2 regions of the Candidatus Enterococcus lemimoniae genome follow, and region 2 is predicted to be linked to the other one. Evidence: a T-box and tRNA genes for the amino acid it is inferred to sense, from the RefSeq annotation. Region 2 holds a T-box; the other holds one or more tRNA genes.

Region 1 (11,355 bases), 850 kb from region 2:
TATAGTGCCAGTGGTGCCTTACTTAGCTATTTAGGGATGCTACTCATCATGCAATTAGGTCCTAAACGCGTCAGTATTATTGGAATTAGTGCGGCAGGTGGATTTTTACACAATGTTGGGCAATTATTAACCACTTGTTTCTTTGCTCAATCATGGGCTCCTATGCTTTATCTGCCTTTCCTTTCTTTTTTCGGCTTATTATCCGGAATTGCAATCGGGATTGCAGCAAATTACCTACTGCGCCATGTTCAAACTCTACGCCAATTTCAGCTAAATTACGAATCAACGACCAAACATAAATGGAGCCAATATTTTCAATAATATTTTATTCTGACTGAGTACAATCAAAGGAGTCATCTTATGAACATTCATCCCATGTGGAAAAAATATCCTGAACTAGCAAAAGAATTAAACAACACGTTAAAATTGATGGAAAATAGTGTTGCTCTAAAAAATAAAGATGTCGAAGATGCAGTCATGTCGATGATTCATTCCGGCGGTAAGTTACTTCGTCCAGCTTATCAGCTTTTATTTTCACAGTTTGGCGAAAAAAGAGAACCCAAAAAGGCTGTTGCTTTAGCGGCAGCGATTGAATTATTGCACACTGCAACATTGATTCATGACGATATCGTAGACGATGCTGATATCAGACGTAGTTTACCAACTATTCGTTCTCAGTTTGGCAATAGCACAGCTGTTTATGCGGGTGATTATTTGTTTGTCAGCTGTTTTAAGTTACTTGCTGACTACTCTTCTTCTTTAAAAAGTATCCAGTTAAATTCACGGAGTATGGAAAAAATATTAAGTGGTGAACTGGGACAAATGGATAATCGTTATAATCTTGATATGACGATTAATCAATACTTAGAAAATATTTCTGGTAAAACTGCTGAACTTTTTTCACTAAGTTGCTTTGTTGGAGCTTATGAAAGTGGAACAACTGAACGTTTTGCTAAAAATTGCGGAAAAATCGGTGAAAACATTGGGATTGCTTTTCAAATTATAGATGACGTTTTAGATTATACCCAAAGTCCAGAACAAATCGGAAAACCTGTGTTGGAGGATGTCCGTCAGGGAATCTATTCATTGCCGCTTTTATATGCGTTAGAAGAAGGACGAGACACCCTACTTCCTTATTTGAAAAAAGGTGAAACATTAACTGACTCTGAAACAAATAAAATCTATGAATTGGTTCATTCATTTGGTGGAGTTGAGAAAGCCCAAAAGCTTGCACAAAAATATACGCAGCAAGCTTTAAAAGGTATTCAGAAGCTACCTGAAACTCCCTCTAAAGCTAAAAATGAGCTCTTGGAAATCACACAAGCCATTCTTGCACGAACAAATTAAAAAACACGGATAAAACGTTTGACGTTTTATCCGTGTTTTTTTATCTCATCGTTACAAATTCTTCCGAACCTGTCGGGTGAATTGCCACAGTATTATCAAAATCTTTTTTCGTAGCCCCCATTTTGATTGCTACTGCAAAACCTTGCAACATTTCATCAACCCCTAAGCCAATCCCATGCAATCCAACAATTTTCTCCTCTTCGCCGACACACACTAGTTTCATATCGCATTTTTGACGATACTCACCTAAAGCAAAATACATTGGTGTAAAAGTCGATTGATAAATTTTGATATTTTCATCCCCATATTTCTCTTCGGCTTCTTTTTCAGTTAAACCAACTGTAGCAATTGTTGGGTGCGTAAAGACCACAGTTGGAATTGTTTCATAATCTAAATACTCATTTTCTTTTCCGTTGAATAAACGCTCTGATAATCTTCTTCCTGCGGCAATCGCCACGGGTGTTAAATCGATTTTGCCAATCACATCGCCAACAGCATAAATACCAGTTTGTGTTGTATTCTGGAATTTATCCACTTTTACATAGCCTTGGTCTGTCAGCTCAACATGTGTATTTTCTAGCCCTAACGTATCTGTATTAGGTTGACGACCAGTTCCAAATACAATACTATCAGCCGTGATTTTAGTTCCGTTTTCAAAAGTGATCATCAATTCTCCTGATTCAAACTTTTCAATCGAACGAGGAGTTGAATGAGGATAAATATGCATGCCATCTTCAGCATAATGCTCAACTACTTTTTCTGATAACATTTCATCGAAACCTCGTAATGGACGGTCTTTTCTAAATGCCCAATGTGTCTCAGATCCTAATCCGTGAATGGTTCCAGCAAGTTCAGCAGCTATGTAACCTGCTCCAACAAAGACTACTCGTTTTGGTAATTCTTCTAAAGCAAAAAATCCATTAGAATCGATTGCATATTCTTCACCTGGAATTCCTAATTTTTTAGGTCGTCCACCAGTTGCAATCAAAATATTAGGAGCTGTAAAACATTCGCCTCCTGCTTCGACTGTGTGATCATCAACAAACGTTGCATACTCTGCTAAAACTTCTACATTATTACTATCTAACCCACGATGGTAAGCCGCATGTAGATTATCAATGTACGCCTCACGATTTTGAACGAGCTTTTTAAAACTGAAGGACTTGACCTCTACATCCATTCCATACCCTGCTGTATCTCGTTTTATCATTTCCATCATTGAACTTGCTTGCCACATCACCTTTTTAGGTACACAACCAACATTCACACAAGTTCCGCCAATATCAGCCGCTTCGATCAATAAAACCTTAGCCCCATGCATCCCGGCACGATTAGCAGAAGCAATTCCACCACTGCCACCGCCGATTACGATATAATCATATTGTTTTGCCATTGTTCACTTATCCTTTCTGCAATGAAAGGGACAAGCTGTAACAGCCAATCCCTCAATCAAAATATTTATTTCTTTTTACGAATCATATCACCAACTGCTACTGGTTCTTCAACTGGCATTGTTAAAATCATCATTGGATTTGGTGCTCGATCAATTGACTCGTTCTCTTCATTATACATAACATCTACTGTTTGATGGAAGTGTTTGAACCCAGGACCGTAAAATTCAATTTCGTCGCCTACACTAAAATGATTTCTTTGACGAATCGTTGCGACTTTCGTTTCGGGATCATACGCCATCACTTCCCCGATAAATTTATATTGTGGGATCTTGCGACGTTCTCCAAATAACTGTTCTTCATCGGTTGGTACATGGTAATAAAAGCCAGTTGAAAGCTCTCTTTGCGCGACTTTCCAAAGCTCATCGATCCATTCTTGTTTGCACTCATAATTTTCAGGATCTTCCATATACGTATCAACCGCTTTTTTGTAAACATTCGCTACTGTAGAAACGTAGTGAATTGACTTCATTCGGCCTTCGATTTTAAAGCTATCAACACCATTTTGGATCAATTCAGGAATATGTTGGATCATCGCCATATCCACCGCACTCATTGAAAATTCTTCTTCCACTTCACCTTTATCAGTCAAACTTGTACGTTCAGCGCCAAAAGGCATATCATAAAGTTCGTATTTCCAACGACAAGATTGTGAACAACCACCACGATTCGCATCCCGCATCGACATATGATTAGACAACGTACATCTACCAGAATAAGAAATACACATTGCCCCATGAATAAACGCTTCAATTTCCACATCTGTATTTTTGCGGATTTCTGCGACTTCGTCCATAGATACTTCACGCGCTAAAACCACACGTTCTAATCCTTCGTTTTTCCAAAACTCTAATGTTTCATAGTTGGTAGCTGATGCTTGTGTAGATAAATGGATCGGCAAGCCTGGCGCTTCCGCTGCACAAATTTCAATCAAAGCTGGATCAGAAACAATGACTGCTGAAATCCCAACATCACGAATTTCTCTGAAAAAGTCTCCTGCTCCTTCTTGATTTCCTTCATGTGTAACCATATTTGCTGCCACATAAACTTTTGCCCCATGTTCGTTGGCAAACGCTACACCTTCGATCATGTCTTCTTTTGTAAAATTCCCGGCACGGCTACGTAATCCATAAGCATTACCACCAATGTAGACTGCATCTGCACCGTAGTGAATAGCTGTTTTTAGTTTTTCTAGCGTCCCTGCGGGTGCTAAGACCTCAGGACGCTTCAGTGTTCGTTCGTTTGTCATATGTTTTTTTCTCCTTACTTTATCTCGTCTGGATCTAAATCAAAGAACCCGATATCTAAACCACGATTTTCTGGGTGAAGAGCTTCTATTTGTTCAATTGCCACTTGTGCTTGCTCACTCGACCAAAGTTCGGCTTCTATTTTTTCCTTAGCATCTGCAAATAGTTCCGCTACTTTTACGAAATTTTCTCCAGGCGCATAAATACCATCAAGCTTCCACTTTGTGTAATTATGTTCATGAAGTTTGTCTAGCTCACCAATTAAATTGACATCATTATCTGCAAAAATATGAGTACCATGACTGTCTTCATAAATGGAATAGTGTGTTTCTTCCTTTTTAGGCTCGGATATAAATAGCCCACGCTCTTTACTAGCGGATTCATCATTTTTAGTAAAATTATAGTAATTTTGCAACAATGGACGTTTTGATTGATGAATACATGTAGCGCCATATACAAGGACTTCAGCTGGAACCATCAAATTATCCTTCATTGCTTTCATTTCTTCAAAAGGAACTTCACGAGCCAAAACTGCACCGATCGATCCACGTTTTGCCCAGAAATTAATTTGACGAGAGCTAGTTACTAAGGTTTCTCCATCATAAATATATGGAATGTCAATCCCGTCACGTTGTAAAACAAATACTACCCCTGGATCTCCAACAGTTATTTGATCTACGTTGATTTCTTGCAAAAAAGTCAAATACTCCGGGACCTGCTTCATTTTTTCTGGATGCATGATCCCGTTTAACGCAACAGTCACTTTTTTCCCAGCATGATGGGCCTTTTCTGTAATAATACGCTGTTCTTCACGAGAAAATGACGTTGGCAAGCGCAACCCGAACATCTCTTCTCCAATGTATAAAGTATCTACCCCTACTGCTAATAACGCCTCCGCTTGTTCAACAGATTCAGCAGTCGCAATAAGTTCTATCATTTTGTATCCTCCTTTAAAAGCTAAATGGGCTCGTTTAGCTCTGACTGAAAAATAGGAAATAGGGAAGGTTGTGTTTTTTGCCACCATTCATATTTATCTTTTTTCTGAAGAGCTAGCCCATGAAGCTAAATATCTTAAAAGCTGAACAGACTCATCCAATCCTTTACAAATTCATCTAACAACAATACTTTTATCTTTTTACACAGTCTTCTTACAACTGTTTTATAGTAGCACAGGTTCACAAACTTTCCAATAGGCTCTCTTTATTTTAACGATCATTTTTCACAAAATAAAGAGTATTATTTATGTCTATTTAAGAAAAAAAGCTGTACAAAACAGATTCGTTTTGCACAGCGAATTATTGATTTTAAATTTAAATTGTTTGTAACATCTGTTCAAGTTTAGGCGATTTAACGTTTAATGTTATTTTTCCTTTACTTGCTCCAATCGTCACTTTATCCCCAAGATGGATTTGACCTGAAAGTAATGCTTCGCTTAAACGGTCTTCTACTTCTTTTTGCAAAGCTCTACGAATTGGGCGTGCGCCGTATTCCGGGTCGAAGCCAACTTTTCCAATCACTTCAATCGCAGCTGCTGTGATTTTCACATTAACATCTTGTTCCCGTAAGCGTTGAACAATTGATTTACTCATGATTTTCACGATTTCGTGAATTTCTTCCTGATCTAATGAACGGAAGACAACTGTTTCATCTACACGATTCAAAAATTCTGGACGGAATGCTTTTTTCAGTTCTTCCATGATCCGTTTTTGCATTGCACCGTAATCTTTCGTTAGATCCTGAACATTGAAACCAACATTTTTTTCATCACGAATCGCCGTTGCGCCAATGTTTGATGTCATAATCAAAATTGTATTTCTAAAGTCTACTTTTCGTCCTTTAGAATCTGTTAAGTGACCATCGTCTAACACTTGTAACAAGATATTGAAGACATCAGGATGCGCTTTTTCTACCTCATCCAGTAAAATAACAGAATACGGTTTTTGGCGAATTTTTTCAGTTAATTGGCCGCCTTCTTCATATCCCACATAACCTGGAGGAGAACCAATCAAACGACTGGTGCTATATTTTTCCATAAACTCAGACATATCTACCCGAACAAGGGCATCTTCGCTACCAAACATTGTTTCAGCTAAAGCTTTTGCTAATTCCGTTTTCCCTACACCTGTTGGGCCTAAAAACATAAACGAACCAATTGGTCGGTTTGGATCTTTCAAACCACTACGAGCTCTACGAATCGCACGCGACACAGCTTGAACTGCTTCGTCCTGACCAACTACTCGATGATGTAAAATACTTTCCAATTCAAGCAGTCGTTCACTTTCCTTTTTCTCTAATTGCTGTAAAGGCACGCCTGTCCATTGTGATACCACATTAGCAACATCTTCTTCTGTTACCCGATTAGCATAACCAGACGCTTCTTTTTGTTCTAATAATAAAATATTCTCTAATTTACGTGCCAATTTTTTCTCTTTTTGACGTAACCTAGCAGCACTTTCAAATGACTGAGCTTGAATTGCTGCTTCTTTTTCTTCAACTAAACGAGCAATTTCCAAGCGCAAATTATTGATTTCAGAAGGTTCGTCGGCTAAATCCAAACGAACTTTTGCTGAAGACTCATCCATCAAATCAATTGCTTTGTCTGGTAACTGACGAGAATTGATATAGCGTACAGATAATTGAACCGCTGCATGTAGCGCATCATCTGTAATCTCCACACCATGATGTTCTTCATAACGAGAACGTAAACCTTTTAGAATCTCTTCTGCTTCCTCTGGTGTTGGTTCATCAACTTGCACACGGGCAAAACGTCGTTCTAAAGCAGAATCTTTTTCGATATACTTTTGATATTCATCTAATGTTGTTGCACCGATTGTTTGCAATTCACCTCTTGCAAGTGCTGGTTTTAATATATTTGATGCATCGATTGCGCCTTCAGCACCACCTGCACCAATCAAAGTGTGCAATTCATCAATAAATAAAATGACTTCGCCATCTTGATAAATCTCATCGATCACCTTTTTGAGCCGATCTTCAAACTCTCCACGATACTTAGTACCAGCTACTAAAGCGCCCATATCTAACATCATCAAGCGTTTTTCTTGCATATCTTCTGGCACTTCACCATTGACGATTTTTTGAGCTAACCCTTCAGCAATCGCTGTTTTACCAACGCCAGGTTCTCCAACTAAAACAGGGTTATTTTTTGTACGACGGCTTAAAATTTGAATCAAACGTCTAACTTCTTGTGAACGTCCAACTACTGGATCAAGATTTTTTTCACGAGCTAATTTTGTTAAATCACGTGCTAAAGAATCTAATGTTGGCGTTCCTTTTGGTGCTGCTTTTTGAGCTTGATTATTTCTTCGACGTCCTACATTACCACTCATTTGTGGATCTGTTATACCAATTTTTTTCATTAAAAGCTGGCGCATTTTGGATAAACTTAAGCCCAGATTCAATAAAATACGTGATGCTAGTATATCTTCATCTCTTAATAACCCTAATAAAATATGTTCTGTACCAATATTTGGTGCACCTAAACGCTTGGCTTCATCACCAGCATATGCAAAAATTTGCTTTGCACGAGGAGAATAAGGCAAGTATGAACCTTTAGGATAGGCTTTTACAGTACCATAACCCGTCAAGTGTTCGATTTCTTCACGAATATCGTTTTTATCAGCATTCAACTGGCGCAATGATTTCCCAGCAATTCCATTTGGCTCCAAAACTAATGCCAATAGCAAATGCTCTGATCCAACAGATTGATGCCTAAAATATTTTGCTTCTTCTTGTGCAATGGCTAAGACTGCCTTGGCACTTTCTGTAAATAATTCATCCATATTATCATTCCTCCTCGTAACTCAAACGTTCTAAAAATGAATGCATCAATTGAGCACGTAAATAATCTTCATTTGATCCTGCTTTGCCTAGAACTTGTTTTCCAAGAACTGACAACATCAGGTTTCCTTCTCTTTTGGTGATCACTTCTTCTTCGTACAACTTTTGTATAAAAATCAGTGCATCTTTTTCTGAAAGTTCATTGCCTGTAAACTGAGCAATCTGTTTTAACAATTGATCACTATCAGAAATTTGAACCTTGGCGATTCGAATGTAACCACCGCCACCACGTTTACTTTCAACAGAATAGCCGCGTTGAATTGTAAAGCGTGTATTGATAACATAATTAATCTGGGATGGAACACAATTGAATAAATGAGCCATTTCGGCTCTGCGAATCTCAATTTTACTGCTCTCTTCAAGAATCTTCTTTAGATATGCTTCTATTAAATCCGAAGTATTTTGATTACTCATCACACTCATCCTTTTCCCTTGACTAATACTGACCTTAATTATACATAACTTCAACTGTTTAATAAAGGAGAATGCCTAATTTGATAAGAAAAAGTAAATATAGATAACGCATTGGGTATTTCATTAGAACAAAAAAGAACAGAGCAATTACTCTGTTCTTTCAATCGGGAAGACAGGATTCGAACCTGCGACCCCTTGGTCCCAAACCAAGTGCTCTACCAAGCTGAGCTACTTCCCGTAGCTATAATAATAAAAAAAGACTAAACGCTTAAAAGGAACGAATACACATTACCTTCTAATCCGCAGTCAAACCTATCAACTATGCACCCAAAGGGAGTCGAACCCCTAACCTCTTGATTCGTAGTCAAGCACTCTATCCAGTTGAGCTATGGGTGCTACATGTCATACATCTGTATGTCACTGCAATGCCGAGGACCGGAATCGAACCGGTACGGTGATCACTCACCGCAGGATTTTAAGTCCTGTGCGTCTGCCAGTTCCGCCACCCCGGCGAACAAGCTAAGCGGAAAACGGGGTTCGAACCCGCGACCCCCACCTTGGCAAGGTGGTGCTCTACCACTGAGCTATTTCCGCAATTTGGATGCCGGCTAAAGGATTTGAACCCTCGACCCTCTGATTACAAATCAGATGCTCTACCAACTGAGCTAAGCCGGCGTATTCGCCAAGTATTAAACGAGACTAAAAATGCGGGTGAAGGGACTTGAACCCCCACGCCGTAAGGCGCTAGATCCTAAATCTAGTGCGTCTGCCAATTCCGCCACACCCGCAAAATATTCCTATGAGCCGTGCAGGGCTCGAACCTGCGACCCTCTGATTAAAAGTCAGATGCTCTACCAACTGAGCTAACGGCTCAAAAAATGGAGGTTGACGGGATCGAACCGCCGACCCCCTGCTTGTAAGGCAGGTGCTCTCCCAGCTGAGCTAAACCTCCAAGACAACACTTTAGCGTGGCGACGTCCTACTCTCACAAAGGGAAACCCTTCACTACAATCGGCGCTAAGAAGCTTAACTTCTGTGTTCGGCATGGGAACAGGTGTATCCTTCTCGCTATCGCCACCACACTGGGTGTTGTTACTATTAAGTTGAGTGATTATTCACTCAAAACTGGATTGAAGTAGTAATCAAACATTCCGAAAATACTTTTTTATTTCGTTTCTTTGGTTAAGTCCTCGACCGATTAGTATTGGTCCGCTCCGTACATCACTGCACTTCCACTTCCAACCTATCTACCTGATCATCTCTCAGGGGTCTTACTTTCTTAAAGAAATGGGAAATCTCATCTTGAGGTGGGCTTCACACTTAGATGCTTTCAGCGTTTATCCCTTCCCTACATAGCTACCCAGCAATGCCCTTGGCAGAACAACTGGTACACCAGCGGTAAGTCCATCCCGGTCCTCTCGTACTAAGGACAGCTCCTCTCAAATTTCCAACGCCCGCGACGGATAGGGACCGAACTGTCTCACGACGTTCTGAACCCAGCTCGCGTGCCGCTTTAATGGGCGAACAGCCCAACCCTTGGGACCGACTACAGCCCCAGGATGCGACGAGCCGACATCGAGGTGCCAAACCTCCCCGTCGATGTGGACTCTTGGGGGAGATAAGCCTGTTATCCCCAGGGTAGCTTTTATCCGTTGAGCGATGGCCCTTCCATGCGGAACCACCGGATCACTAAGCCCGACTTTCGTCCCTGCTCGACTTGTAAGTCTCGCAGTCAAGCTCCCTTCTGCCTTTACACTCTGCGAATGATTTCCAACCATTCTGAGGGAACCTTTGGGCGCCTCCGTTACCTTTTAGGAGGCGACCGCCCCAGTCAAACTGCCCACCTGACACTGTCTCCCACCACGATAAGTGGTGCGGGTTAGAGGGTTCATAACACAAGGGTAGTATCCCACCAGCGCCTCCTCCGAAACTAGCGTTCCGGATTCATCGGCTCCTACCTATCCTGTACATGTGGTACAAACACTCAATATCAAGCTACAGTAAAGCTCCATGGGGTCTTTCCGTCCTGTCGCGGGTAACCTGCATCTTCACAGGTACTAAAATTTCACCGAGTCTCTCGTTGAGACAGTGCCCAAATCGTTACGCCTTTCGTGCGGGTCGGAACTTACCCGACAAGGAATTTCGCTACCTTAGGACCGTTATAGTTACGGCCGCCGTTTACTGGGGCTTCAATTCTGAGCTTCGCCGAAGCTAACCCATCCTCTTAACCTTCCAGCACCGGGCAGGCGTCAGCCCCTATACTTCATCTTTCGATTTTGCAGAGACCTGTGTTTTTGATAAACAGTCGCTTGGGCCTATTCACTGCGGCTGACCGAAGTCAGCACCCCTTCTCCCGAAGTTACGGGGTCATTTTGCCGAGTTCCTTAACGAGAGTTCGCTCGCTCACCTTAGGATACTCTCCTCGACTACCTGTGTCGGTTTACGGTACGGGCAGTTGTTTTCTCACTAGAAGCTTTTCTTGACAGTGTGACATCAGGAACTTCGGTACTATTATTTCCCTCCCCATCACAGCTTGTCCGTAAAGAGTAAAGCATTTGACTCTACTCAAGACTTACTGCTTGGACATGCACTTCCAGTCGCATGCATTCCTTAGCCTCCTGCGTCCCTCCATTGCTCAAACAAAAACAACTGGTACAGGAATATCAACCTGTTGTCCATCGCCTACGCCTATCGGCCTCGGCTTAGGTCCCGACTAACCCTGGGCGGACGAGCCTTCCCCAGGAAACCTTAGTCATACGGTGGACGGGATTCTCACCCGTCTTTCGCTACTCATACCGGCATTCTCACTTCTAAGCGCTCCAGCCGTCCTCACGATCGACCTTCAACGCCCTTAGAACGCTCTCCTACCATTACACCAGAGGTGTAATCCACAGCTTCGGTAAACTATTTAGCCCCGGTACATTTTCGGCGCAGGGTCACTCGACTAGTGAGCTATTACGCACTCTTTAAATGGTGGCTGCTTCTGAGCCAACATCCTAGTTGTCTGTGCAACCCCACATCCTTTTCCACTTAATAGT
Region 2 (11,355 bases):
ATAATTTTCTGTAGGTGTTTTTAAGGAATTTTAAGTAGATAAGAGAATATTGTGACAGTAGATAGAGGTGTTTTTGTTATCTATTGGCTGTTGCATATCATATATGGACTAATAAACGGAGGAACCATGAATGAAGAATAATCTGATCATTATCGTAGTTTTAGCTATAATAATCATCGCAGCAGTTTTGTATTTAGTTGGTTATTTTATGAGAAAGAAAAATCAAATGAAACTCGATGATCTGGAAAAGAGGAAAGAAGCGCTGTTCGACTTACCAGTGATTGAAGAGGTCGATGATGTCAAAAAAATGCACATGGTCGGGCAAAGTCAGAACACATTTAGAGAATGGAATCAACGTTGGACCGAGATTTCTACTCGTTCTTTTGCAGAGTTAGAAAGTCAGATTTTTGAAGTTGAAAATTTAAATGAAACCTTCCGTTTTATGAAAGCAAAAAAAGCAGTTGCCGAAGCTGACGAGACAATGACTGAGATGGAATCAGAAGTTGAGATCATTCGTAATGGTTTGAAAGAACTACGTGAAAGTGAAGAACGCAATTCATTGGAAGTTCAAAAAGCTTTAGATGTTTACGAAGAGATCAGTAAATTACTTCATGACGAAAAATCAGAATTTGGTTCAGCTTATCCGGAATTACAAAAACAAATCAAAAATATCGAGATTGAGTTTACTCAATTTGTTACATTGAATACTTCTGGCGATCCGATCGAAGCACGTGAAGTATTGGAAAATGCCGAACGTCACACCTATGAATTAGATGATGTGATGAAACGTATCCCACCGCTTTATGATGAATTGAACCGGACATTCCCAGATCAACTAAAAGAAATCGAAGAAGGATACAAACGTCTGCTTGCAGATCATTATGTGTTCCCTGAAAAGAATTTCGAAGAAGAATTGAGACGCGTTCAAAAACGTGTGAAAAATTCAACGGTTGATTTAGAGAAAACAGAAGTTGATGCGGTTGAAGTTGCAAACCGTGATACAGCTAATGCGATCGATGCACTATATGAAATCATGGAACGTGAGATCAATGCTAAGAAATATGTGATCACAAATCATAAAGTCGTTGGAGATTACATTGCTCACGCATTGAAAAACAATCGGCAATTAATGATCGAACTGGATCACACATCACAAAGTTATACATTGAATCATAATGAACTTGGACGTTCAAGAGGGTTCCAAGCTGAGATCGAAGAACTGATTCGTCGTTATGAAGATTTCGAACCAAAAATGAAAGAACATACCATTCCATATTCAGAAGTTCAAGCATTCTTTAAAGACTGTTACAAAATTTTAGATGACATCGAAAATCAACAAGTTGAAATTGATGATTCATTAAAAGAATTACGTAAAGGTGAGAAAGCTGCTCAAGAAAAAGTGGACCAATATGATTTCCGCTTACGCAATATCAAACGTCATGTTGAAAAACAACGTTTACCTGGTTTGCCAGCTGACTACCTAGAATTCTTCTTTGTTGCAACAGATAGAATCGAAGAATTAAGTAAAGCCTTGAACCGTATTAGAATCAATATGGAAGAAATCAAGAAACTGTCTGATCTTTGTAATGAAGATTTAGAATTACTAGATAAGAAAACCAATGATTTAGTTAACTCTGCTGCATTAACAGAACAAATGATGCAGTATGCAAATCGTTACCGTCATACACACGAAGCAATTCGTGTAGCGATGGAAAATAGTTTAGAACTATTTTCAAAAGAGTATAGATATCAAGATGCACTAGATGAAATTGGAACGGCACTTGAAAGAGTGGAGCCAGGAGCATTTAGAAGAATCGAAGATTTCTATTTCAATAATCTGGATGCAATTTAACTAGTTAAGGGTGAGACAAGTGTCTCACCCTTTTATTTTGTATTCGGTTGAACTACGAAAGCAGAAAGTATATAATAGGAAAGAATTTCAAGAGAAGAAGGTTTTTAGATGATATATTTTGATAACAGTGCGACAACACCGATTTATCCTCAAGCGTTAGATACATATGTAAAAGTTAGTCAACGAATTATTGGCAATCCGTCTAGTTTACATGATCTAGGTAATCAAGCAAACCGCTTGCTAGAGCAAGCACGGAAACAAATTGCTGATTTGATCCAAGTAAAATCAAACGAGATTAATTTTACAAGCGGTGGCACAGAAGGTGATAATTGGGTCTTAAAAGGAACCGCTTTGGAGAAGAAATCATTTGGTCGCCATATTATTATTTCAAATATTGAGCATCCAGCTGTTTCTGAAACAGCAAGACAATTGGCTGAAAATGGCTTTGAACTATCGATTGCTCCAGTTGATGAACGTGGGTTTGTAAAAGTGGCTGAACTAGCCAAATTGATTCGTAAGGATACTATTCTTGTGTCTGTTATGGCAGTCAATAATGAAATCGGCTCGATCCAGCCAATTCAAGCAATTAGCGACTGTTTAGAAAATCATCCAACGATCCATTACCATGTGGATGCCGTTCAAGCAATTGGCAAGGTTTCTCAGGAACAATGGCTAACGCCACGCGTGGATTTTGCTACATTTTCTGCACATAAATTTCATGGACCAAGAGGGGTTGGGTTTATTTATTGGAAACATGGACGTAAGCTAGCCCCCTTATTAAACGGTGGCGGCCAAGAAAATGATCAAAGAAGTGGTACAGAGAATGTTGCAGGGATCGTATCAATGGCGAAAGCATTGCGTTTATATATAGATAAAAGAGCAGGAAAACCAATGCATACGGCAACTATTCGTCGTTATTTGGTTGAAGCTTTACAAGAATATGCCAACGTTACGGTCTTTTCAAAAGAAACGTCAGATTTTGCTCCGCATATTTTATGTTTTGCGCTAAAAGGGATTCGTGGCGAGGTACTGGTACACGCCTTAGAAGAAAAGCAAATTTATACATCAACGACAAGTGCCTGCTCTAGCCGGAAAAAAATGGCTAGCAGTACCCTACATGCCATGAAAGTCCCTGATGCTTTAGCAACTTCTGCTATTAGAGTCAGCTTAGATGAAAGTAATACAATTGCTGAAGCTGAGCAGTTTATGATTATCTTTAATCAATTGTATAAAAAATTCTTGGTATTGAATGGATAAGAAAAAACGAATAAAAATTAGCTAAAATCGCTTAACGGCTATGATATACTAGCTAAAGTAAATAATACTAGAAAATCAAGCATTATAGAAAAGGATTGAAAAATTGTGAAATATACTGAAATCATGGTTCGCTATGGCGAACTTTCAACGAAAGGGAAAAATAGAAAATTATTTATCTCTCAACTAGCACAAAACGTTAAAAGAGTACTAGGCGATTTTCCTGCTGTCAAGATCCATGCAGATCGAGATCGAATGCACTTATTATTAAATGGCGAAGACAGTGTACAAATCTTACCTAAGTTAGAAAAAGTCTTTGGTATTCAAAATTTTTCACCTAGCGTTCGTGTGGAAAAAACAATGCCGACAATTCGTGAAATGGTTCAAACTATCATCAAATCTGCTTATCAGCCGGGACAAACATTTAAAATCACTTCCAAACGTTCAGATCATAGTTTTGAATTGGATACCAATGAATTAAACCGAGAGCTTGGCGGAGCAGTTTTTGAAGTTTTTCCTGAAATAGCCGTACAAATGAAAAAACCGAATATTGAAATTCGTGTAGAAATTCGTAAAGAAGGTGCGTATCTTTCTTATGAAACGATTCGTGGTGCTGGCGGGTTACCAGTGGGAACTAGCGGACGTGGTATGCTAATGCTTTCTGGAGGGATCGATTCACCAGTGGCAGGCTACTTAGCAATGAAACGTGGTGTAGAAGTTGAAGCCGTTCATTTTGCCAGCCCGCCTTATACCAGTGAACAAGCCTTGCAAAAAGCCAAAGATTTAGCAGCAAAAATCGCTCCCTATGGCGGTAGTATTCAGTTTATTGAAGTACCCTTTACTGAGATACAAGAAGAAATCAAACGAGTGGTTCCAGAAGGGTATCTAATGACTGTGACCCGCCGAATGATGCTGCGTTTGACAGATGCCATACGTGCTGCTAGAAAAGGCTTAGTGATCATTAATGGCGAATCATTGGGACAAGTAGCTTCACAGACCTTGCAAAGTATGGTGGCAATCAATGAAGTGACCACAACACCGATTATTCGTCCTGTTGTCTCAATGGACAAAGGTGAAATCATAGAAATCGCTGAAAAAATCGATACCTTTGAATTAGCGATCCAGCCATTTGAAGATTGCTGTACAATTTTTGCGCCACCTCAACCAAAAACGCGACCAAAGTTAGAAAAAGCCCAAGCTTATGAAGCTCGCTTAGATATCGAAGGATTAATGGCTCGTTCAATGGCTGGTTTGAAAGTTAGTGAAATAACTGAACAAAACGAACAAAACGAAGAATTTTCTGATTTTCTATAAAAGTTGCAAGAACAGACTTGGTAACGCTATCGAATCTGTTCTTTTTTTTATTAGGTTTTTCTAATATCTGCATTTTTTTTCACAAACAAGTTGCTCACATACCTCAACCATGCTAAACTATATATGTGAAATAAGTAACAAGGGGGCTAGGAAAATGAAAGAATTACATAAAGAAAAAACAATGCCAAAAGCAACGGCTAAACGATTACCGTTATATTTACGTTATTTAAAAATGTTAGGAGATTCCGGCGTAACTCGGATCAAGTCTAAAGAGTTTAGTGACGTGATCCAAGTGCCATCAGCTACGATCCGTCGCGATTTCTCCCATTTAGGTGAATTAGGACGTAGCGGTTATGGCTATGATGTACCTTATTTAATCGAGGTATTTAGTCATATTTTAAATACCCAAGAAGAAAAACGGATTGCCTTGATTGGCTGTGGTAACTTAGGAAAAGCGTTAGTCAAAAATAATTTTCGAAGAAATGAAAATTTAAATATTGTTTGTGCATTTGATACACAAGAAGAGCTGGTTGGGTTGTCGATTGATGATATCGTTATCCAGCCTATGGAAAATTTAGCGAAAGAAGTTGAGCGAACGGGTGTAACGGTTGCGATATCAACTGTCCCGAGTCAATATGCTCAAGAGGCAATCGATAAAATCGTAGAAGTCGGAATTACTGCGATTTTAAATTTTGCACCAGACCGTGTGATTGTCCCTCAGAATGTGAATGTGCAATATATTGATTTAACAACGGAATTACAGACGTTGATTTATTTCGATGAAACTTTTTCAAAAAATAAGAGCTAGAAAGCAAGAACTTTGTCATCTGTGTTTTCTTCATCTATACTTGATGGAGATAGAAAGATTTAACTAATTGAGCTATAGAAGCTTTATTTGTTTTAGGGGAGGAATAACAGAATGAAAGTAACAAAAAAAGGTGAAGTAGTAGAAATCAGCGGTGTACAACCTGAGGTAGGTAGTAAAGCACCAGATTTCTCATTAAAAAATTTGAAAGATGAGGTAGTCAATCTGTCAGATTTTGCAGGTACACCTGTTTTGATCAGTGTAGTACCGGATATCGATACTAGAATTTGTTCATTACAAACAAAGCGTTTCAATCAAGAGGCAGCGAATGTTGCTGGTGTTAAATTTATCACGATATCAAACAATACAAAAGAAGAACAAGAGAATTGGTGTGCAGCTGAAGGTGTGGACATGGAACTTTTACACGATACAGAAGGAACCTTTGGTGAAGCGTATGGTTTATTCATCCCTGCAATGGGACGTTTAGCACGTGGAATTTTTGTGATTGATAAAGATGGTAAGCTGGTTTATGAAGCAATTTCGACTGAGATTGCGGAAGAGCCGGATTATGCAGCTGCATTGGATAAAGTAAAATCTGTGCGTTAAACTTTTTCAAATTGACTTCTATTCAACTTCAATGGTAAAATAAACCAAAGACCATGATCAAGAGGAGTACTACTGGCATCGTTATAGAGAGAAAATCACTTGGTGGAAGATTTTCACATAACCAGTAAGAAGGTAGCTTGGGAGTCAATGATTTGAATGAAGTAGAATGATTCGAGTAGTGATCGTTACCTCACGAATGAAGCGGTGTTTGGGATGATCAAGCACAATTTAGGTGGTACCGCGTAACAGAGTTTACGCCCTAAAATACGAAAGTATTTTAGGGCTTTTTATATGTTCATCACATATTTTGAAGCAATCTGAGATTGAACAGTACAAGGCGACTGATAAGAAGTGTTGTTACCTTAGTGTGCTGCTTTACCATTCGTTTAGATTAAAATCAGAAAGAAGGAATCTACATGACAGAAGAAAAAAATCTGCCAACAAAATACCAACCAACAGAAGTAGAACAAGGTCGCTACCAAAAATGGCTAGACCAAGATTTATTCAAACCAAACGGAAATAAAGAAGCGAAACCTTATTCAATTGTGATTCCACCGCCTAATGTTACAGGTAAGCTACATTTGGGACATGCGTGGGATACCACGTTACAAGATATGATTATTCGTCAAAAAAGAATGCAAGGCTTTGACACATTATGGTTACCTGGAATGGATCACGCTGGTATCGCAACGCAAGCCAAAGTTGAAGAAAAATTAGCAGAACAAGACATCTCTCGTTATGATTTAGGTCGCGAAAAATTTGTAGAACAAGTGTGGGATTGGAAAGAAGAATACGCTTCTCATATTCGTGAACAATGGGCAAAAATGGGCTTATCTTTAGACTATAGCCGTGAACGTTTTACTTTAGATGATGGCTTATCTCAAGCGGTCCGCAAAGTGTTCGTTTCTTTATATGAAAAAGACTTGATCTATCGTGGTGAATACATCATCAACTGGGATCCAAAAGCGAAAACGGCCTTATCTGATATCGAGGTTATCCACAAAGATATTGAAGGTGCCTTTTATCATATGAGCTATCCACTGACTGACGGAACAGGTGTTGTGGAAATTGCAACAACTCGTCCCGAAACCATGTTAGGTGATACTGCGATTGCAGTTCATCCTGAAGATGAGCGCTACCAAGCCTTGATCGGTAAAACTGTTACATTACCTTTAGTAGATAAAGAAATTCCGATCATTGCTGATGAGTATGTAGACATGGAATTTGGAACAGGGGTAGTGAAAATCACACCAGCTCATGATCCAAATGATTTTGAAGTAGGTAACCGTCACGATTTACCACGTGTAAATGTAATGAATGAAGATGGTTCTATGAACGATTTAGCAGGAAAATACGCAGGGATGGATCGTTTTGCAGCACGTAAAATGATTGTTTCTGATTTAAAAGAAATGGGTCGTTTAATTAAAATTGAAACCATGAATCACAGTGTTGGTCATTCAGAACGTACTGGCGTTGTCGTTGAACCGCGCTTATCTACACAATGGTTCGTTAAAATGGCGCCACTTGCTGAAAAAGCCATCGAAAATCAAGATACAGATGACGCAGTAGAATTTTATCCACCACGTTTTAATCAAACATTCTTACGTTGGATGGAAAACGTACATGATTGGGTGATCTCACGCCAACTATGGTGGGGACATCAAATCCCTGCTTGGTACCATAAAGAAACAGGCGAAATGTATGTCGGCATGGAAGCTCCAGCAGATCCTGAAAATTGGACTCAAGATTCAGACGTATTAGATACTTGGTTCAGTTCAGCCTTATGGCCGTTTTCAACAATGGGCTGGCCGGATGAAGAAGCAGCTGACTATCAGCGTTATTTCCCAACAAGCACTCTGGTGACAGGCTACGATATTATTTTCTTCTGGGTTAGTCGAATGATGTTCCAAAGCTTAGAATTTACAGGACAAGCGCCATTTAAAAATGTCTTGATGCATGGTCTGATCAGAGCAGAAGATGGACGTAAAATGAGTAAATCTCTAGGGAACGGGATCGATCCGATGGAAGTGATCGATAAATACGGAGCCGATGCATTGCGTTGGTTTATGTCGAATGGTTCAACACCTGGTCAAGATATGCGATTCAGTTACGAAAAAATGGATGCTTCTTGGAACTTTATCAATAAAATCTGGAATGCCAGCCGTTTTGTGATCATGAATGTTGAAGGCATGACTTACGAAGATATCGATTTTAGCGGTGAGAAAACTGTCGCAGATCGTTGGATTTTAACCCGTCTAAATGAAACAGTCGCTCGTGTTACTGACTTATTCGATCGCTTCGAATTTGGTGAAGCGGGTCGCCAGTTATATAACTTTATCTGGGATGATTTCTGTGACTGGTACATTGAAATGAGTAAAGAAATTCTTTACGGTGAAAACGAAGTTGCAAAACAAACAACACGTAGTATTTTGGTGTATACGCTAGACCAAATTTTACGACTATTGCACCCAATCATGCCATTTGTGACAGAAGAAATCTGGGACAATATCCCGCATAAAGGTGAATCTCTTGTGATTGCTGATTATCCAGTTGTTCAGGAAGAATTTTCAGACGAAACAGCCGCTCGTGGTATGGAAGTCTTAAAAGAAGTAATTCGCGCAGTACGTAATATTCGTGCTGAAGTGAATACACCATTGTCTAAACCAATCACTTTATTGATCAAAACAAGTGATGAAGCGGTAGATAAATTCTTGATTGAAAATACCAATTATATTGAGCGTTTCTGTAATCCAGATGAGTTAAAGATTGCAAGTGACATTATAGCTCCAGAATTGGCGATGTCAGCTGTTTTAACAGGAGCTGAACTCTATTTACCACTAGCTGGTTTGATCAACGTGGAAGAAGAAATTGCTCGATTAGAAAAAGAATTAGACAAATGGACACAAGAAGTCAAACGTGTTCAAGGTAAATTAGCAAATGAACGATTTGTTTCTAATGCGCCGAATGAAGTTGTGGAGGCTGAAAAGGCCAAAGAGAAAGATTATTTAGAAAAACAAGTCGTTGTGAAAGAACGAATTGCACAACTGCGTACAGTGAATTAACAATAAAAAAATAGGGTAATAATCATGTCTTTTTCTGATTATTACCCTATTTTTTTTAAGATAATCGTATTACATACTTGCTATCATAAAGTATTTAGCCAATCAAAAACCGATTAAACAAGAACAAGACCGCATAGCCATAAGTGGCAACTGACCAAAACTTAAAAATCAGCAAAATCTTCATATACTCCTTAAAAGGAAGGTCAGTAAGTCCAGCTACCAAACACACCAAATCATCTGGTGCAAATGGAACGAGCAAGGTGATAATCATCAATCTCTTGATTCCTTTTTCGGGGCGATCTAGCATCTTTTCAAATTTTAAATAGCGTTTCTTCGTTAAAATCAATCGGGCAAAGGACTTACCGTAATAGCGAGCTAACCAGTAAACAATGATTTCCCCGATGATCAAACCGACATAACTATAAAGTAGCCCTTGAATATTACCGAACATCAGCATACCGACTACCGTAGAAATCCCACCAGGTAAGATTGGCACGATGACCTGTAATATTTGTAAAAAAATAAAAATAAATACCGCATATTCACCAAATTGCTTGATAAAATCCTGTAGAGATTGAACAGAATGAAAAATGCCTTTAGAATAACCATAAATAACCAAACCAGTAAAGATGATAACACCTACAATCGGTAGTACATAGATGATTCGTTTCAAAATGTTACGTCCCATGGCTGCAGTTTCCTCTCACTGTTACGTTATTTTTCGTTTCTTGTAATACTTTAATAGTTGATAAAATAATACGCCCAAAAGAATAGAAATGCTAATCATAACGCCCACAATGAAATTTTGTTGTTGATATTGCATCGTGAGTTGATGCTTTCCAGGAGATAAGTTAACTCCAGTAAAATTGCCTAAAACTGACATTGCTTTGACTTTTTTTCCATCAACTGTGATTTGCCAGTTTTTGTCATAAGGTATAGCTAAGTAGAGTAGCGTATTTTCTGAGTCAGTAACCGTTATATTGCCTGACAATGTTCCAGAAGCCTGTTGCTTAAGTTGAATAGCTTGGGACTTTTGCTTGGTAATAAATGAATCAAAAGTATCCTGTTGTAGGGTTTTTAATTCGATCATTTGATCTTCTAGTGCTATTTCTGATTCAAGTTGTAATTCAACCTCAGCATCTTTTTTAAAGTACCCCAAATTAAACAATTGATTGGTTGCGATGTAAACAGCTGGTTGGATTTTTTCACCATTTACTTTGAATGAGGTGATTTTTTTCCAATTGATTTCAGGTACATAAAGGTAAAGCTCACCGTTAGCGGATGTTTTGGTTGTAAGTGTGTAGTGATTGTCAGCTTGTGTTTCCCAAGTGACTTTTTGTGTTTCCTGAAAATAAGTTTGCGGGTTAGCTTGGATCTGCTGCAAAATCATTTCCTGATTTTTTAAAGGCTGATTTTCCACTAGTTTTAGTGAACGAAATCCTGAAGGGACTAAAAAGCCCATACCGATTGCTTCAGGATTTTGATAAACATTTGTAGATGAATCCGTTGAAAGATTTTCCTGATATGTTTTGACTTCAGGTGTTAGTTGATAGGAGACGTTCAAGAGCAGATTGATTACTTTTGATTCATCTACGTAAGCGATTCTACGATCATTTTTTTGATACAAGCCTAGAGCGTGAAGAGTATCCTGAGTTTTGGCATCTAACGTAGAGGTGTAGCTTGAGACGCCAGCGTATCCGTATAAAATTGGATTATTATAGCCATTATTTTTCTCTCTGTAACCTGCAGTATCAGAATCAATGGTTTGTTTGATGCGGAATAAATTTGCTTGCTTATCTTGCAAATCTGAAATCAGGTTATCTTGAATGTGAAATGTTTGCGCAAATTTTTCTTGATTACCAAATGGAATATCTTTAAAACTGATCCAAAAATTAAAAACCAGTTCAGAGCAAACAACTAAAAATAATAATGCATAGACGCTAACTCTTTTTGCGCCACTGTTTTTTTGAGTAAACACGATGATACCAAAGGTCAGCCAAATACTAATAAGACTGAGGATAAAATAATGATCAGATAAAAGAAAAATCTTTTCTTCAGAAAATTTTAAGGCAATATAGCCAATGAGCAATAGGCCAGAGAAAATAGTTGGAATCATGATCGTTAATTTTGCGCCCTCTTTTAATTTCAAAAAGGCTTCATAGCCAAATTTTATGATCAAAAAACTAAAGATAAAGGTATTTCTATACGGAAATCCTGCTGGGCTTTGGAACATATGCCAAACTGTATTCACTAACTCTAACCAGAAGCTTAAGAAAATAAACCCAAGCAGAAAAACGGCGCCCCATTTTGCTTTTTTAGGAATACTAGATAGCTGGAAATAGGCGATAAAAAGCATAACCATCAAGACCCCAGAAAAAATCGTGGGTAAATGCTCTAACCGCCATTCAAAATTAATACTACCAAGGCCAAATTGTGAAAGAAAATTAAGCCCAAAATTAGGT

Evidence for each region. The T-box of region 2 lies ahead of A5866_RS07685 (valine--tRNA ligase). A T-box ahead of a tRNA ligase gene usually reads a tRNA of that ligase, here a tRNA-Val.
Region 1: it has a tRNA-Val gene. The T-box ahead of A5866_RS07685 (valine--tRNA ligase) is inferred to sense a tRNA for this amino acid. The anticodon was not compared.

The regions. Positions count from the first base shown of each region.
Region 1 covers NZ_CP147248.1:2,429,854-2,441,208, reverse strand. The annotation lists gene A5866_RS11560 (Gx transporter family protein) at 1-321, shown strand, start outside; gene A5866_RS11555 (polyprenyl synthetase family protein) at 361-1,347, shown strand; gene gor (glutathione-disulfide reductase) at 1,388-2,740, opposite strand; gene A5866_RS11545 (peptidase U32 family protein) at 2,806-4,047, opposite strand; gene A5866_RS11540 (peptidase U32 family protein) at 4,062-4,982, opposite strand; gene A5866_RS11535 (ATP-dependent Clp protease ATP-binding subunit) at 5,356-7,845, opposite strand; gene A5866_RS11530 (CtsR family transcriptional regulator) at 7,850-8,317, opposite strand; tRNA gene A5866_RS11525 (tRNA-Pro) at 8,482-8,555, opposite strand; tRNA gene A5866_RS11520 (tRNA-Arg) at 8,640-8,713, opposite strand; tRNA gene A5866_RS11515 (tRNA-Leu) at 8,744-8,829, opposite strand; tRNA gene A5866_RS11510 (tRNA-Gly) at 8,840-8,911, opposite strand; tRNA gene A5866_RS11505 (tRNA-Thr) at 8,920-8,992, opposite strand; tRNA gene A5866_RS11500 (tRNA-Leu) at 9,024-9,105, opposite strand; tRNA gene A5866_RS11495 (tRNA-Lys) at 9,118-9,190, opposite strand; tRNA gene A5866_RS11490 (tRNA-Val) at 9,197-9,269, opposite strand; rRNA gene rrf (5S ribosomal RNA) at 9,284-9,399, opposite strand; rRNA gene A5866_RS11480 (23S ribosomal RNA) at 9,496-11,355, opposite strand, start outside.
Region 2 covers NZ_CP147248.1:1,583,576-1,594,930, reverse strand. The annotation lists gene ezrA (septation ring formation regulator EzrA) at 131-1,852, shown strand; gene A5866_RS07705 (cysteine desulfurase family protein) at 1,961-3,109, shown strand; gene thiI (tRNA uracil 4-sulfurtransferase ThiI) at 3,215-4,420, shown strand; gene A5866_RS07695 (redox-sensing transcriptional repressor Rex) at 4,575-5,228, shown strand; gene tpx (thiol peroxidase) at 5,340-5,831, shown strand; T-box leader at 5,876-6,096, shown strand; gene A5866_RS07685 (valine--tRNA ligase) at 6,248-8,893, shown strand; gene A5866_RS07680 (TVP38/TMEM64 family protein) at 8,988-9,581, opposite strand; gene A5866_RS07675 (YfhO family protein) at 9,603-11,355, opposite strand, start outside.